3 regions of the Kitasatospora sp. NPDC091207 genome follow, and region 1 is predicted to be linked to each of the others. Evidence: predicted binding sites of a transcription regulator. Region 1 holds the regulator's gene; each other region holds the start of a gene.
What was found. Region 1 encodes HrcA, which represses chaperone genes, less so after heat shock. Its sites were predicted from a motif close to TTNGCACTCNGNNNNNCNGAGTGCNAA; they were not measured.
Positions count from the first base shown of each region.

Region 2: the regulator HrcA is predicted to act here: its motif matches at 3,383-3,409, upstream of ACIQTO_RS15395 (FmdB family zinc ribbon protein).
Region 3: the regulator HrcA is predicted to act here: its motif matches at 3,718-3,744, upstream of groL (chaperonin GroEL).

Region 1 covers NZ_JBIVVS010000010.1:138,040-143,341, reverse strand. The annotation lists gene ACIQTO_RS18945 (hypothetical protein) at 1-385, opposite strand, end outside; gene htpX (zinc metalloprotease HtpX) at 416-1,336, opposite strand; gene hrcA (heat-inducible transcriptional repressor HrcA) at 1,598-2,632, shown strand; gene dnaJ (molecular chaperone DnaJ) at 2,709-3,848, shown strand; gene ACIQTO_RS18925 (16S rRNA (uracil(1498)-N(3))-methyltransferase) at 3,938-4,687, shown strand; gene ACIQTO_RS18920 (PDZ domain-containing protein) at 4,842-5,302, shown strand, end outside.
Region 2 covers NZ_JBIVVS010000007.1:184,346-189,647, forward strand. The annotation lists gene ACIQTO_RS15380 (sigma-70 family RNA polymerase sigma factor) at 559-1,530, shown strand; gene ACIQTO_RS15385 (hypothetical protein) at 1,730-1,993, shown strand; gene mscL (large conductance mechanosensitive channel protein MscL) at 2,005-2,424, opposite strand; gene ACIQTO_RS15395 (FmdB family zinc ribbon protein) at 3,057-3,371, opposite strand; gene ACIQTO_RS15400 (MFS transporter) at 3,609-4,880, opposite strand.
Region 3 covers NZ_JBIVVS010000007.1:8,360-13,661, reverse strand. The annotation lists gene ACIQTO_RS14595 (hypothetical protein) at 1-252, opposite strand, end outside; gene ACIQTO_RS14590 (PadR family transcriptional regulator) at 249-596, opposite strand; gene ACIQTO_RS14585 (hypothetical protein) at 687-1,340, shown strand; gene ACIQTO_RS14580 (hypothetical protein) at 1,479-1,841, opposite strand; gene groL (chaperonin GroEL) at 1,939-3,561, opposite strand; gene ACIQTO_RS14570 (cold-shock protein) at 3,988-4,191, opposite strand; gene ACIQTO_RS14565 (ubiquitin-like small modifier protein 1) at 4,793-5,071, opposite strand; gene thrC (threonine synthase) at 5,111-5,302, opposite strand, start outside.

The DNA of each region.
Region 1 (5,302 bases):
GGAAGGCCACCAGCGAGCAGAGCAGCTGCGGCCCGAACCCGTTGGCCTCCAGCTCGCTGTTGACCGCGTGCAGGTCGTTGACCAGCTCCGGCAGCTCCTCGGGCGTGTGCCGGGCGAGCAGCCAGGAGTAGCCGTACGCGTCCTTGGAGGCCTCCACCGGGACGCCGCCGCGCTCGGTGTCGGCGTCCAGCAGCGCCCGGACCTGCCGCTCGACCTCGACGAAGGCCCCGCCCTCCACGGAGGCGAAGCAGACCGACCCGACGCCGGTCGGCCGGAAGCCGGCCGCCGCCTCCAGGGTCAGCGCGGCCGACGGCACGCCGAACAACTGGTCGAGATCGGGTTTGACCGGCTTGGTGCGGCCGAACAGCGTGTCCAGGATTCCCACGGCGGTCCCCTCCGGGGCTCGTGCGGCGGCTCAGTGGCCGAGCTGGGTGGAGATCCTCGCCAGCTGCTCCAGCCGCTTCTCCAGCGACGGGTGGGTGGAGAACAGCTGCGAGGCGGCGTCCCGGGCACTCAGCGCCGGGGCGAAGTAGAAGGCGTTGTAGGCCTGCGCCTGGCGCAGGTCCTTGGTCGGGATCGCGGCGATCTGGCCGGTCACCTTGGTCAGCGCCGAGGCCAGCGCGCTGGGCCGGCCGGTGAGCTGGGCGGCCGCCCGGTCGGCGGCCAGCTCCCGGTAGCGGGAGAGCAGCCGGGTCAGCAGGAAGCTGAGCGCGTACACCACGATCGACACCAGCGGGATGACCAGTGCGGCGAGCGCGGCATTGGAGTCGTTGCTGTTCCGGGCGCCGCCCATGAAGCCGCCGTACATCGCGATCCGGGTCATCGCCCCGGCCAGCACCCCGAGGAACCCGGCGATGGTCATCACCGCGACGTCCCGGTGGGCCACGTGCGACAGCTCGTGCGCCAGCACGCCCTCCAGTTCCTCCGGCTCCAGCCGCCGCAGCAGGCCGGTGGTGACGCAGACCACCGCGTTCTGCGGGTTCCGGCCGGTCGCGAAGGCGTTGGGCATGTCGTTGTCGGCGACCGCCACCCGCGGTTTGGGCATGTCGGCGAGCGCGCAGAGCCGGTCCACGGTGCCGTGCAGCTGGGGGTACTGCTCCGGGGTGACCCGGTGGGCGCCCATCGCCCGTTCGGTGATCTTGTCGCTGAACCAGAACTGGGCCACGAACAGCCCGCCGGAGATCAGCACGATCAGTGGCCAGGCGCCGCGCAGCAGCGCGATCAGCAGGCCGGTGAAACCGACGTACAGCAGTCCGATCACGAACATCGTCCCGACCATCCGGCCGGTCAGGCCGCGGTCCGGTGCGAAGCGGGTGTGCTGGCCCGAGGTCGACATCGCTGGTCCTCCGTTCGCCGTTCGCTATCGATGCTGCCACCCGGCCGGTCCGACGGCATCACCCGCGTGCCGCGGAGTGCGGGCAGGATCACCCCGGCGGGGCCGTTCCTGCCGTCGGACCCGGGCCTTACACTGGCAGGTACGGTTCTGGCACTCGTCTGTTCAGAGTGCCAAAGCCGCGGGTCCGCCCAGAGCGGCCCGGAACATGCCGGAACGGACATGTCACAACGGACAACGTGCGAAGAGGGAGGTGCGTGCCCCATGGCCGGTGAGATCCGCCAGCTCGACGAACGCAAGCTCGCCGTGCTCCGCGCCATCGTCCAGGACTACGTGGGCACCGAGGAGCCGGTCGGCTCCAAGGCTCTCGTCGAACGGCACAACCTCGGGGTCTCCCCGGCCACCGTCCGCAACGACATGGCCGCGCTGGAGGAGGACGGCTTCATCCACCAGCCGCACACCAGCGCCGGGCGGATCCCCACCGACAAGGGGTACCGCCTCTTCGTCGACCGGCTCGCCGAGGTCAAGCCGATGAGCGCGCCCGAGCGGCGGGCGATCCGGCACTTCCTGGACGGCGCGGTGGACCTGGACGACGTGGTCGCCCGCACGGTCCGGCTGCTCGCCCAGCTCACCCGGCAGGTCGCGGTGGTCCAGTACCCCTCGCTCTCCCGGTCCACGGTGCGCCACATCGAGTTGGTCGCGCTGGCCCCGGCCAAGGTGATGCTGGTCCTGATCACCAACACCGGCCGGGTCGAGCAGCGGATGGTCGACTGCCCGGGCGCGGTCGGCGAAGTGGTCCTCGCGGACCTCCGTGCCAGGATCAACACACGGGCCGTCGGGGTGCGGCTGCCCGAGGTGCCGGGGCTGCTGGACGAGCTCCCGGCGATGTTCGAGGCGGCGGACCGGCCGGCCGTCACCGTCGTCCTGGCGACGCTCTTCGAGGCGCTCGCCGAGCAGAACGAGGAGCGGATCATGCTGGCCGGCACGGCCAACCTGACCCGCTTCGGCCACGACTTCCCGCTCACCATCCAGCCGGTGCTGGAAGCGCTGGAGGAGCAGGTCGTCCTGCTCCGCCTCCTGGGTGAGACCGCCGACGCCGGGATGACGGTCCGGATCGGCCGCGAGAACGCGTACGAAGGGCTCAATTCCACCTCCGTCGTCTCCGTCGGTTACGGTTCGGGCGACGAGAGCGTGGCCAAACTGGGTGTGATCGGTCCGACCCGGATGGACTATCCGGGCACAATGGGGGCGGTGCGAGCGGTGGCACGGTACGTGGGTCAGATCCTGGCCGAGTCGTAGGGAACGACCGGCGTCACACGCGTGACACCGGTACCAGTCGCAAGCACTTCTACAGGCGGAACAAGCGGAGCATTTGGTGGCCACGGACTACTACGCGGTACTCGGCGTCCGACGGGATGCGGGGCAGGACGAGATCAAGAAGGCGTTCCGGCGCCTGGCACGCGAACTGCACCCGGACGTCAACCCGGACCCGAAGACGCAGGAGCGGTTCAAGGAGATCAACGCCGCCTACGAGGTCCTCTCCGACCCGCAGAAGCGGCAGGTCTACGACCTCGGCGGGGATCCCCTCTCGCCCAACGGCGGCGGCGCGGGCGGCTTCGGCGCGGGCGCGGCCGGGTTCGGCTTCTCCGACATCATGGACGCGTTCTTCGGCGCGGCCGCCGGTCAGCGCGGCCCGCGCTCGCGCACCCGGCGCGGCCAGGACGCCATGATCCGGCTGGAGATCACCCTGGAGGAGGCCGCGTTCGGCACCACCAAGGAACTCCAGGTCGACACCGCCGTCACCTGCACCACGTGCAGCGGCGAGGGGGCCGCTCCCGGCACCTCCGCGCAGACCTGTGACATGTGTCGCGGCAAGGGCGAGGTCTCCCAGGTCACCCGGTCCTTCCTGGGCCAGGTCATGACCTCCCGGCCCTGCCCGCAGTGCCAGGGCTTCGGCACCGTCGTGCCGACCCCGTGCCCGGAGTGCGCCGGCGACGGCCGCGTGCGGGCCCGCCGCACCCTGACCGTCAAGATCCCGGCCGGTGTCGACAACGGCACCCGGATCCAGCTGGCCGGCGAGGGCGAGGTCGGCCCCGGCGGCGGCCCCGCCGGTGACCTCTACGTCGAGATCGCCGAGAGCAACCACCCGACCTTCCAGCGCCGCGGCGACGACCTGCACTGCACGGTCACCATCCCGATGACGGCCGCCTCGCTCGGCACCCAGGTGCCACTGCAGACCCTGGACGGGCTGGAGGAGGTCGACATCCGGCCCGGCACCCAGTCCGGCCAGTCGATCCCGCTGCACGGCCGCGGCATCACCCATCTGCGCGGCGGCGGCCGCGGCGACCTGATAGTGCATGTCGAGGTGCAGACGCCCACCAAGCTCGAACCCGAGCAGGAGGAGCTGCTGCGCCGTCTCGCGGTGCTGCGCGGCGAGGAGCGGCCCTCCGGCCAGTTCGCGCCCGGCCAGCAGGGGCTGTTCTCCCGGCTGAAGGACGCCTTCAACGGCCGCTGACCGCACCGGCGCCCGGTGATCCCGCCCCCCGGCGGGTCACCGGGCGCCGTCGTTCCCCCGCCCGTACCCCCGACTTCCCAGGAACCGCCATGACCGCGCCCGTGTTCGTCGTCGAGACCGCGCAGCTCGCCTCCGCCGCCCCCGGCGCGGTGGTCCGGCTGGACGGCCCGGAGGGGCGGCACGCCGCCGCCGTGAAGCGGCTGGAGCCGGGCGAGGCGGTGACCCTGGCCGACGGGCTCGGCCTCGGCGCCGACGGCACCGTCACGGCCGTCCACGGCAAGGACGCCGTCGAGGTGACGGTGACCGCGGTCCGCCGGGAGGCCGGGCCGGCGCCGCGGATCGTCGTCGTCCAGGCGCTGCCCAAGGGCGACCGCGGCGAACTGGCGGTGGAGACCATGACCGAGGTCGGCGTGGACGTGGTGATCCCGTGGGCCGCCTCCCGCTGCATCACCCAGTGGAAGGGCGAGCGCGGCGCCAAGGCGCTCGCCAAGTGGCGGGCCACCGCCCGCGAGGCGGGCAAGCAGTCCCGCCGGCTGCGCTTCCCCGAGGTCCGCGAACTCGCGACCACCCGGCAGCTGGCGCCCGTCCTGGCCGGTGCCGCGCTCGCCGCGGTGCTGCACGAGGACGGCGCCGAGCCGCTGGCCGGCGCCGCGCTGCCCGGCGGCGGGGACATCGTGCTGGTGGTCGGGCCCGAGGGCGGGGTCTCCCCGGAGGAGCTGGCCGCCTTCGCCGAGGCCGGCGCCCGGCCGTACCGGCTCGGGCCCTCGGTGCTGCGCACCTCGACCGCCGGGGTGGCCGCCGGCGCCCTGCTGCTGGGCCGCACCGGCCGGTGGGGCTGAGCGTCCGTTCGTCCCCGACGGGCCGTTCGCCCGGCCGGTGGGCGGGGCCGGGCACCGGCTCCGCCGACGGCGCCGGGTGCCCGTTCGTCCCTCATAGGGGGCGCGCTGCGGGAAACCGGGGCGCGCCGCCCCGGCCGGTGCGTAGGGTGCCGCTGTGAGCGAATCCCCGAGCACCCCTGCCGGCGCGTACCTGCGCCACCCGCACCTGCACGGTGACCTGATCACCTTCGTCGCGGAGAACGATGTCTGGCTCGCCCCGCGGGACGGCGGCCGGTCCTGGCGGCTGACGGCCGATCACGTCCCGGTCCGCCGGCCGCGCTTCTCACCGGACGGGCGGCACATCGCCTTCGTCTCGACCCGGGACGGCGTACCCGAGGTGTACGTCGCGCCGGTGGACGGCGGACCGTCCCGCCGGCTGACGTACTGGGGCAGCGACCAGACGCAGCTGCAGGGCTGGACGGCCGACGGCCGCCCGATCGCCACCACCTCGGCCGGGCAGGCCACCCTGCGCCGCACCTGGGCGCACGCGGTGCCGCTGGACGGCGGCGAGCCGCGGCGGCTGCCGTACGGGCCGATCGGCGGGCTGGCCCCGGAGCCGGGCGGTGACCGCGTGCT
Region 2 (5,302 bases), on a different contig from region 1:
ACACCTTCCCAGTGCGTCGTGCTGTTCGGATGCCGTGGCGATAGCGATTTGGCATCTTTTGTGCGGAGAACCTGCGTGCGCCGGGGCGCGGGCGCGGGCGGCTTCGAGGCGTGGACGCGGTGGGAGCGACCGTTCGGGGCGGGCGGCGCGGGAACGTGGGCGGCTGTCGGCGGGTTGAGAGAAGTGAAGAGTGTGCGAAGGAGTGGTCGGTGGCCCCGCGAAGGCTGTTCGCCCCTTCGCCCGGGGTGCGGGCCGGCCGGGGGTCCGTCGCCGGCCGCCGGTCGCCCGCCGCGCCGGCCGAGTGCGGTGACCGGCTGTGGCGAACGCTCCGGAACGGTCACCGGGTTGGCACCTGTGGTGGCGGGCCGGTCACCCTCCGTCCAGGATCGCGGTGAAAACCGGCAGGATACTGCATCGCTGGAAGAATCTGAGCGACTTGGGAATGTTGTCCGGAATCTGTTCGTTGGATCGTTACGTGTGAGCCCCCCGGGGCCCGCATTTCTTGCCCTCTCGGGGCAGGCAGGCAGACCTCCGGCACTACCAGCAAAGGGAGCAAGCATGGCCACCCGTGCCGTCGTTCGCGACAGGGCCGACCGGACTCGCGCGGCCCGCCCGACCAACCTTGAGGCCGACCGTGACCTGGTCGGCATGTACCTCGACGAGATCGCCAGGACGCCCCTGCTCGATGCCGCCGAGGAGGTCGAGCTCTCGCTGCGGATCGAGGCCGGTGTGTACGCCCAGCACCTCCTGGAGGAGGCGGAGCTCCCCAAGGGCGTCAAGCGTGAGGAGCTGGAGGCGATAGCCGAGGACGCCGAGCGCGCCAAGGACGTGTTCATCCGTTCCAACCTCCGCCTCGTCGTCGCCGTCGCGCGGCGCTACCCGCGCAGTGGTCTTCCGCTGCTGGACCTCATCCAGGAGGGCAACGCCGGCCTGGTGCGGGCGGTGGAGAAGTTCGACTACGCCAAGGGTTTCAAGTTCTCCACCTATGCCACCTGGTGGATCCGGCAGGCGATCACCCGGTCCATCGCCGACCAGTCGCGCACCATCCGGCTGCCCGTCCACCTGGTCGAGGAACTCGGCCGGATCCGGCGGGTCCAGCGAGAGAAGTCCAAGGAGCTGGGCCGCGAGCCCGAGCCGGCCGAGATCGCGGCCGAACTGGACACCACCGAGGCACGGATCAAGGACGTCCTGGACTGGGCGCGTGACCCGGTGAGCCTCAACATGTCGGTCGACGACGAGGGCGAGACCCAGTTCGGCGACCTGGTCGAGGACACCGGGGCGACCTCCCCCGAGGACGCCGTGATGGTCATGCTCCGCCGGGAGGAGCTGGACGGTCTCATCGGGCGCCTGGACGACCGGACGGCCTCGATCATCCGGTCGCGGTACGGGATGGAGGACGGCCGCGAGCGGACGCTGACCGAGGTCGGCAAGCAGCACGGGCTGACCCGCGAGCGGATCCGCCAGATCGAGAAGCACGCGCTGGCCGAGCTGAAGCGGATCGCCGACCACGCGGGCTTCGAGGCCGCCTGACGGCGTTCCGGAGCGCCGACGGTGGCCTTCGCGCCGCAGCGACGGACGGTGCGGCCGGGCCCGCGCCGTCGGTCACCGGCAGGGCCCGGTGGGGACGTGCTCCGCGCCGGGCCCCACGCGCGTTCGGAGACCGGGCGTGGGCCGGGGCGGAAGCTTCTAGGCTGGAGGAGTGGACCATGTGCGAGACGGAGGCGGGCCGGTGGCCGAGCAGAAGCCCGGGCGGGACGGCGTGGACGGCGCCGACAGGACGGATGACGCGGAGACGGTGACGACGGTGGACGAGGCCGCGGCTGTCGGTGCCGAGGCGGTGACGAAGGCCCGGCTGGTGTTCCGGGACCCGCTGGACCAGCAGTCCGCCGACGACACCGACGCCGGCTGGGGAGGGCGCCCGGGGGCGGGGGAGAGTGGTGGACGGGGACTGGACTGGTACCTGAGCCAGCGCCCGCCGCACCACGGCGACTGACGGGGAACCGCTCAGCGCTGCTGCGTGACCAGCGCGTCGCGGATCTCGGTGAGCAGGACGACCTCCTTGGCCTCGGCCTCGGCCTGGATCTCGGCGAGGCTCTTGCGCCTGGCGGCGAGCCTGTTCATGGGCAGGATCAGGAAGAAGTAGACGACGGCCGCGGTGATGACGAACTGCAGGACGGCGCTCAGCACGGAGCCCCAGAGGATGAAGATGCCGGTCGTGACCTCGCCGGTCGCGCTCACCTCGCAGGGCCCCTTGAGGCACGAGCTGTAGGTGCCCAGGTCCTTGGCCCCGAAGGCGCCGACGATCGGATTGATCACGCCCTTGACGAAGGCGTTGATGATGTTGGTGAATGCCGCGCCGATGACGACGGCGACGGCGAGTTCGACGACATTTCCGCGCAGCAGGAATTCCTTGAAGCCTTTCATGCCGCGTGAACGACGAAGTCGTTGTCCGGTTACGGGTGATCTTCAAGGGCACCCGATTGACAACCCGTCCGGCCGATCGGCGCGGCGCCCGGCGGGGACAGACCCGCCCGGGCGGGCCCCCAGGCCGACGCGGCCGCCAGTGTGAGCAGCAGCAGGGCGGCTGCCCCGGCCCGGTGCCGGGCGGCCCGGCGGAGCCGGTGGAGGCGGCCGCCGCCGCGTCGGATCGGCGGGAACGGCGGGACCTCCCGTCGTGGCGGGACGGCCGGGGCGGGGAGCGGCAGGGGAAGGCGCAGGGGGAGGCTCGTGGTCGACATGGGCACCGCCGTGGTCGCAGGGCGCCGGCCCGCGGGGCGGACCGGCTCTTCCGACGCAGACTCTGCGCGGTCCGCGCGCTCGACGAAAGCCCTGTCCCCAGCCTGTGGACAACTCGGCCCTGTGGACAACTTCGTACACCCGCGCGAGCTAGTCGACCTGCGGCCGGTTGACGATGCGGTGGGCTGACCCGCGCCCGCGCCCGCGCCCGCGCCCCCCCCAGCCCCCGCGCCCCCAGCCCCCGCCACCCGTACCCGGGCAGCCGGAAGGCCCGTGGGTCGCGCGGTGGCGCGGGCCCACGGGCCTTCCGAAGTCTGGACTCAGCCGGCCGGCTTCGCCGCCGGAGCCGGGCTCGCCGCGGCGGCCGAGCCACCCGAGGACGAGGACGTCGACGAGGTCGAGGACGCCGACGAGCTCGCGGCCGTCGACGAACCGGTGCTCACGGAGCTGCTGGACGACGAACGGCTGTCGGTCCGGTAGAAGCCGGAGCCCTTGAAGACCACACCCACGGCCGAGAAGACCTTGCGGAGTCGTCCCTGGCAGTCGGGGCACGTGGTCAGCGCCTCGTCGGTGAACTTCTGCACCGCCTCCAGGCCGTTGCCGCACTCGGTGCACTGGTACTGGTACGTGGGCACTTGTCTTCCTCCTGGCACTCTCGCCTGATGAGTGCTAACGATGGTCAATGATGCGGCATTCCGCTGGATCAGTCCAGCGACTCGAATGTGAGATGAGCCGGGGGCGCGCCGAAGAGTCCGTTCCCGCACCCGGCCGGGCCCGGCCGGGTGCGGGCCCGCCCCGCCCGGGCCGGGCACCCCGCCCAGCGCCCCGCAGGCCGGCCCGACGCCCAGCGCCCCGTGCCGCGCCGCCGCCGCTCAGCCCTTGGCCGCCCCGACCAGCTGCGGCGCCGCGCTCCGCTCGCCGACGGACGCGACCACCGTGCTCGGCGCACCCGGCGCGACCAGCAGGTGGCGCAGCGAGACGAGCGCGACCAGGCCCAGTCCGGCGCCGGCCATCGGCACCAGGAACCCGGCCGACGGCCCGTGCCCGTCGATCAGCCGCCCGGCCGCGGTGGACCCGACGGCCAGGCCCAGCCCGATGGCACCGGTCAGCCAGGTGAAGGCCTCGGTCTTGGCGCCGTCCGCGACCAGCGTCTCGACCAGGGTGTACCCGGTGATCAGCGTCGGCGCGATGGCCAGACCGCAGACCAGTCCGGCCACGGACAGCGCGACCAGGTTGGGCATCGCCCAGAGCGTCGAGCAGCCCAGGACCAGCAGGGCGTAGCTGGCGAGCATCCGGTGCCGGGCGGCCCGGCGCCAGGCGACCATGCCGTACAGCACGCCGGCCAGCATCGAGCCGCCGGCGAAGATCCCGTACACGGTGCCGTTGGCCCCGGGCTGGCCGACCGACTCGGTGAAGGCGGTCACCGAGACCTGCATCGCGCCGAAGACGGTGCCGACGCCCAGGAACGCGCCGGCCAGCAGCCGGACGCCGGGTGAGGAGAGCGCGGAGACGCGCCGGGCGCCGGGCTGGTGCGGGTGGCGGGCCGGCGCGGTGCGCCGCTGGGCGGCGAAGGCGAGCCCGCCGACCACGGTCAGCGCGGCCTCGGCGATCAGTCCGGCGGCGGGGGTGACCGAGGTGGCGATGGCGCCGGCGAGCACCGGGCCGATCACGAAGGTGAACTCGTCGGTCACGGACTCGAAGGCGAACGCGGTGTTCAGCTTGGCCGCCGACAGGCCCGGGGCCGACTGCCCCGCGCCCTCCGCGGAGAGCTTGGCGACCCAGCGGGCGCGCACCATCGCGCCGACCTGCGGCACGCTGGCGCCGGCCGGGGCGGCGGCGAGGAAGAGGGTCCAGACCGGGGCGTGGCCCAGCGCCAGCGCGATCAGCGTGCCGACCGAGACGGCGTGCACGATCACGCTCGGGACGAGCACGGCGGCCTGGCCGTAGCGGTCGGCCAGCCGGCCGGTCTGCGGGCCGATGAAGGCCTGGGCGACGGCCGAGACCGCCGCGACGCTGCCGGCCGTGCCGTACGAGCCGTGGGTGTCCAGGACCAGCAGGACGATGCCCAGGCTGAGCATCGCGTACGGGAGCCGCGCGGCGAGGGCGGGGGCGAGGAACGTCCAGGCCCCGGGGGTGCGCAGCAGTGCGCCGTACCCGACCCGGGCGGGTGCGCCCCGGTCGGTGGCGGTCTCGGTGTCCGGTCGGGTGTCCGGGCGCGTGACCTGGGTGGCGCGGGTGTCCGCGGTGTTGTCGACCGTTCGGCGGGCCGTCACGGTCGTCCTTCCTGCTGCCTGGTAGCGCGGAAGGGGCATGGGGTGGCCCCGACGGCGCCGAGAGTCGTCCTCTCGCGCGTCGACCGGGGTAGTTACCGGGCCGGCCCGGCGTGGTTACCGAGGTCCGGGCCGCGGCCGCCGAGCGGTCGCGCCAACTCTGCTTCAGACAGATGCTGGGGTGTGTCGATCGTTCTACATATACGCGCGTAGATGACGCGCTTTCCCCCACCATACAGAGGACATCCACATCTGTCCCGCCGACGGCGGGTGAATGCTGGGCGAAGCCCCGATGG
Region 3 (5,302 bases), on a different contig from region 1:
GCCCGCCACCAGCGGAACGGCCAGCGCCAGCAGCCGCCCGGCCGTCGAGGCCGAGGTCAGCCGGGCCCGCAGCCGCAGCCCGTACGCGGCGAGGTCCAGCGTCTCCCGGATCAGGGTGGGCTTGTCCGCCTCCGCCGTGCTGTCGGCGAAGACGGCGGCCAGCTCGTCACCGCGCTCACGGCGGTAGCGGGCCGGGTAGAACTGGAGCGCCGCCCGCAGCGCGACCGGGCGGTCGATGGTCTGGGTGTTCACGCGAAGGCCCCCATGATCCTCGGCAGGATGACGGAGAGCCGGCGCTCGGCCTCGGAGGCGACGGCGCGCAGCCGCCCCGCCTCGGCCGCCAGCGCGGCACGGCCGGTCCTGGTCAGTGCGTAGCTGCGCCGGGCCCGGCCGTCGACGACCTCTTCGGCGGCGACCTCGATCAGGCCCTGCTGGAGCAGCCGGTCGAGCGCGCCGTAGAGCGTGCCGGTGCGCATCTTCACCCGGCCCTCGGAGATCGCGGAGACCTCCTGGATGAGCGCGTAGCCGTGTCTGGGCGCATCGGCCAGCGCGGTGAGCAGAAGCAGCGTCGGCTCCTGCATGGCTCGTTCTGTCATGTGACTACATATATCGTCAAACTACCTATAGGTCCAGTGGGCCCGCCGGACGAAGGCCCCCGCACGGCCGGGACCCGCCAGAATGAGCCCATGCCGAACCAGCCCGCCGCACCCGTCCCGGCCGACCTGCTCGCCGACTGGACCGCCCTGCTCCGCCGCTGCGGCGCCGACGCCGACCCCCTGCCCTACGGTCGCGACCTGCTGGGCCGCTGGGCCGAACCGCAGCGCCGCTACCACACCGTCGACCACCTGCGGGCGGTGCTCGGCCACGTGGACACGCTCGCCGGGCACTCCGACGACCCGGACACCGTCCGGCTGGCCGCCTGGTTCCACGACGCGGTCTACCGCCCGGACCGCTCCGAGAACGAGGAGCGCAGCGCCGCCCTCGCCGTCCGGGCGCTCACCGAGGCGGGGCTGTCCGGACGGCGGACCGCCGAGGTCGCCCGCCTGGTCCGGCTCACCGTCACCCACCGCCCCGAGCCCGGTGACCGCGACGGCGAGGTGCTCTGCGACGCGGACCTCGCCGTCCTCGGCGGCGACCCGCGGGCGTACACCGCCTACGCGGCCGCGGTCCGCGAGGAGTACGGCTTCGTCCCGGAGCCGGACTTCCGCGCCGGGCGCGCGGACATCCTGCGCCGGCTGCTGGCGCTGCCCGCGCTCTACCGCACCCCCACCGCCCACGAGCGCTTCGACGCCCCGGCCCGCGCCAACCTGGCGGCCGAGCTCGGCCGGCTCGAAGGCTGACCGGGGCGGCGGACCGGGGCCCGCAGGCCCGGCGCACGAAGGCGCCCCACGAAGGACCGCCTCACGAGGGCAGCCCGCCTCAGGACACACGAAGGCCCGGCCCCGGCGCACGAGACGCCGGGGCCGGGCCGGTCGCGATCAGGTGAGTTCGCCGACGGGCGCCACCACCGCCGCCGCCTTGCCGCAGACCCAGTGCGGCTCCGGCCCGAGCTCGGGCTCGACGCCGAGCGCGTGCGGGTCCCCGTCGGCCGCGCAGGAGGTGCAGAGCGGCCAGCGGCCGTAGGCCTCCAGCAACGCGTCCTGGACGTCCTGGGCGACCAGCCCGAGGACGTAGTCGGCACCGTCCGGCCACTGTTCGAGCCACCACCGGCGGTGCGTCACCGCGTTCTCCACCAGCGACACCACGGCGGCGTCGGCCACGTCGCGGGCGGTCAGGTCGGCCAGGATCAGCGCCCGCGCGTTGTGCAGGGCGGTCTCGATGTCGTCAGCGGTGGCAGCCATCCGCCCATTGTCCCAAAACGGGGCCGGACACAACGCCGCACGGGCGGCTCCCCGAGGGGAACCGCCCGTGCGATCGGGAAACGACCGATCCGGAGGATCAGAAGTCCATGTCACCGCCCGGCATGCCGCCGCCGGCGGCCGCGGCGGCCTTCTCCGGCTTGTCGGCGATGACGGCCTCGGTGGTCAGGAACAGCGCCGCGATGGAGGCGGCGTTCTGCAGCGCGGAACGGGTGACCTTCGCCGGGTCGATGATGCCCTCGGCGATGAGGTCGACGTAGGTGTTGGTGGCGGCGTTCAGGCCGTGACCGGCGGGGAGGTTGCGCACCTTCTCCACCACGACACCGCCCTCGAGGCCGGCGTTGGTCGCGATCTGCTTGATCGGGGCCTCCAGCGCCACGCGGACGATGTTGGCACCGGTGGCCTCGTCGCCCTCCAGCTCCAGCTTGTCGAACGCGACACCGGCCTGCAGCAGCGCGACGCCACCACCGGCGACGATGCCCTCCTCGACGGCGGCCTTCGCGTTGCGGACGGCGTCCTCGATGCGGTGCTTGCGCTCCTTGAGCTCCACCTCGGTGGCCGCGCCGGCCTTGATGACGGCCACGCCGCCGGCCAGCTTGGCGAGGCGCTCCTGGAGCTTCTCGCGGTCGTAGTCCGAGTCGCTGTTCTCGATCTCGGCACGGATCTGGTTCACGCGGCCGGCGACCTGGTCGCTGTCGCCGCCACCGTCGACGATGGTGGTCTCGTCCTTGGTGATGACCACCTTGCGGGCGGTGCCCAGCAGGTCGATGCCGGCGTTCTCCAGCTTGAGGCCGACCTCCTCGGAGATCACGGTGCCACCGGTGAGGATGGCGATGTCACCGAGCATGGCCTTGCGGCGGTCGCCGAAGCCCGGGGCCTTGACGGCGACGGACTTGAAGGTGCCGCGGATCTTGTTCACGACCAGGGTCGACAGGGCCTCGCCCTCGACGTCCTCGGCGATGATGACGAGCGGCTTGCCGCCCTGCATGACCTTCTCCAGCAGCGGGAGCAGGTCCTTGACCGAGCCGATCTTGGAGTTGGCGATGAGGATGTACGGGTCCTCGAACGTCGCCTCCATCCGCTCCAGGTCGGTGGCGAAGTAGGCGGAGATGTAGCCCTTGTCGAAGCGCATGCCCTCGGTGAGCTCGAGCTCCAGGCCGAAGGTGTTGCTCTCCTCGACGGTGATGACACCTTCCTTGCCGACCTTGTCCATGGCCTCGGCGATGAGCTCGCCGATCTGGGTGTCGGCGGCCGAGATGGAGGCGGTGGCAGCGATCTGCTCCTTGGTCTCCACCTCCTTGGCCTGGGCCAGCAGCTCGTCGGAGACGGCCTTGACGGCCTTCTCGATGCCGCGCTTCAGGGCCATCGGGTTGGCGCCGGCGGCGACGTTGCGCAGACCCTCGCGAACGAGCGCCTGGGCCAGCACGGTGGCGGTGGTGGTGCCGTCACCCGCGACGTCGTCGGTCTTCTTGGCGACCTCCTTGACGAGCTCCGCGCCGATCTTCTCGTAGGGGTCCTCGAGCTCGATCTCCTTGGCGATGGAGACACCGTCGTTGGTGATCGTGGGAGCGCCCCACTTCTTCTCCAGCACGACGTTGCGGCCCTTGGGGCCGAGCGTGACCTTCACCGCGTCGGCGAGCTGGTTCATGCCACGCTCAAGGCCGCGGCGAGCTTCCTCATCAAAGGCGATGATCTTGGCCATCAGAAGTGGTCCTCCGGGACACGGTCGACTGCTCGGACCAAGGGGTGCCCGCGACGGACGGCCCTGGTGTGCGGGGGTCCTTTCCCCTACCGCTCCCGGGGGCCTCACCGACCCGGTCCGCTGTCACTCTCACACTGTGAGTGCTAACGCCAATGATTAGCACTCCGGGTAGGCGAGTGCAAGCCCAATCGCCCAAACCGCGAGCCGCGCCCACCCCCGCCGACCGCCCCCGCGCGGCCGCCCCAGGCCTCCCGGCGCCCCTGCGGCGCCCCTGCGGCGGCCCCGCGCCGGGCAGCGCCGGGGCCCTCCCCGGACCCCGCGCCGGACACGCCGACGGGCCCGCACGACATGTGTCGTACGGGCCCGTCGTGAAGCAAGAGGCGCACCAGCCGATAGGGCCGAGCCGAACTCCTGGGGTCGGAAAGGTCAGACCGCGGCGCGGACCATGTCCGCCTGCGGGCCCTTCTGCCCCTGAGAGATCTCGAACTCGACCCGCTGGCCCTCCTCAAGGGTGCGGTAGCCGTCCATCTGGATCGCGCTGTAGTGGACGAAGACGTCCGCACCACCGTCGACCGCGATGAAGCCGTAGCCCTTCTCCGCGTTGAACCACTTGACGGTGCCCTGAGCCATTCCGAACTCCCCTAGTGCTGTGCTGGCCCTTCACGCGCCCGCAGGTCGCGGGCCCGGGTCTGGTTGAGGCCGGCCCGGGGAACCCCCCCTGGGCGCAGCCGTGCACGCCGCGATCCTCCGCGGAGACCACCGGAAGGCATCCGGTGAGCGGGTGATTGCGTCGACCGCGGCTGAATGTATCCGGATCGACGCCCTCTGCAACAGGGCCAACCACCGGGAATTCAGGTGGCCCCCCGAGGGACAGGGCGGGCCAAAGCGGGAGGAAATCGGCATTTCACGCCGGACATAGCGGACGAATTACTCAAATACCTTCGAGAATTCTGACATCGGCCTGACATGTTTCACGGTCACGGCCCCGGCGCCGGTCTCAGCGGCCGGACAGACACCGGCGGTGCGGGCGCGGACGGATTCGAGTACCGGAGCGAGGGGGAGGGGGCGGCCCTCTTCCCGGACAAGCGACACTCTACTCCCCCGGACCGGGAAATATTCCCGCCGGAATGCGACCAGGCCGCCCGCGCGTACGAAGAACGGAATTCCGTACGCGCGAACGGCCTGGTCGAAACGGCCCGGCCGGTGAACGGCCAGGTCGGAAAGGGACGGATCAGCAGCCGCCGGCCACCGCGGGAATGATCGAGACGCTCGCGCCGTCCTTGATCTCGGTCGCCAGACCCTCCGCGAACCGGACGTCGTCGTCATTGACGTAGACGTTCACGAAGCGGCGCAGCTTGCCGGCGTCGTCCAGGATCCGGGCGGCGATCCCGGCGTGGTTCTTCTCCAGGTCGGCGATGACGTCGCCCAGGGTGGCGCCCTCGGCGGCCACCTCGGCGGCACCGCCGGTGTAGGTGCGCAGGATGGTCGGGATGCGGACGGTGGCGCTCATGGGGGTCTCCTCGGGCGGAACGACGGGGCTGCGGGTGGGTCAGGCGGACGCGAGGCCGGCGTCGCGGAACGAGGCCAGCGTCGGGCGGATGACGGCGGTCATCCCGGAGTCGGAGACGGCGTCCAGCGTCTTCAGGCCGTCACCGGTGTTGATCGCGACGGTCTCCTTGGCCGGATCCAGCTGCCCGGTCTCCACCAGCTTCTTCAGCACGCCGACGGTCACCCCGCCCGC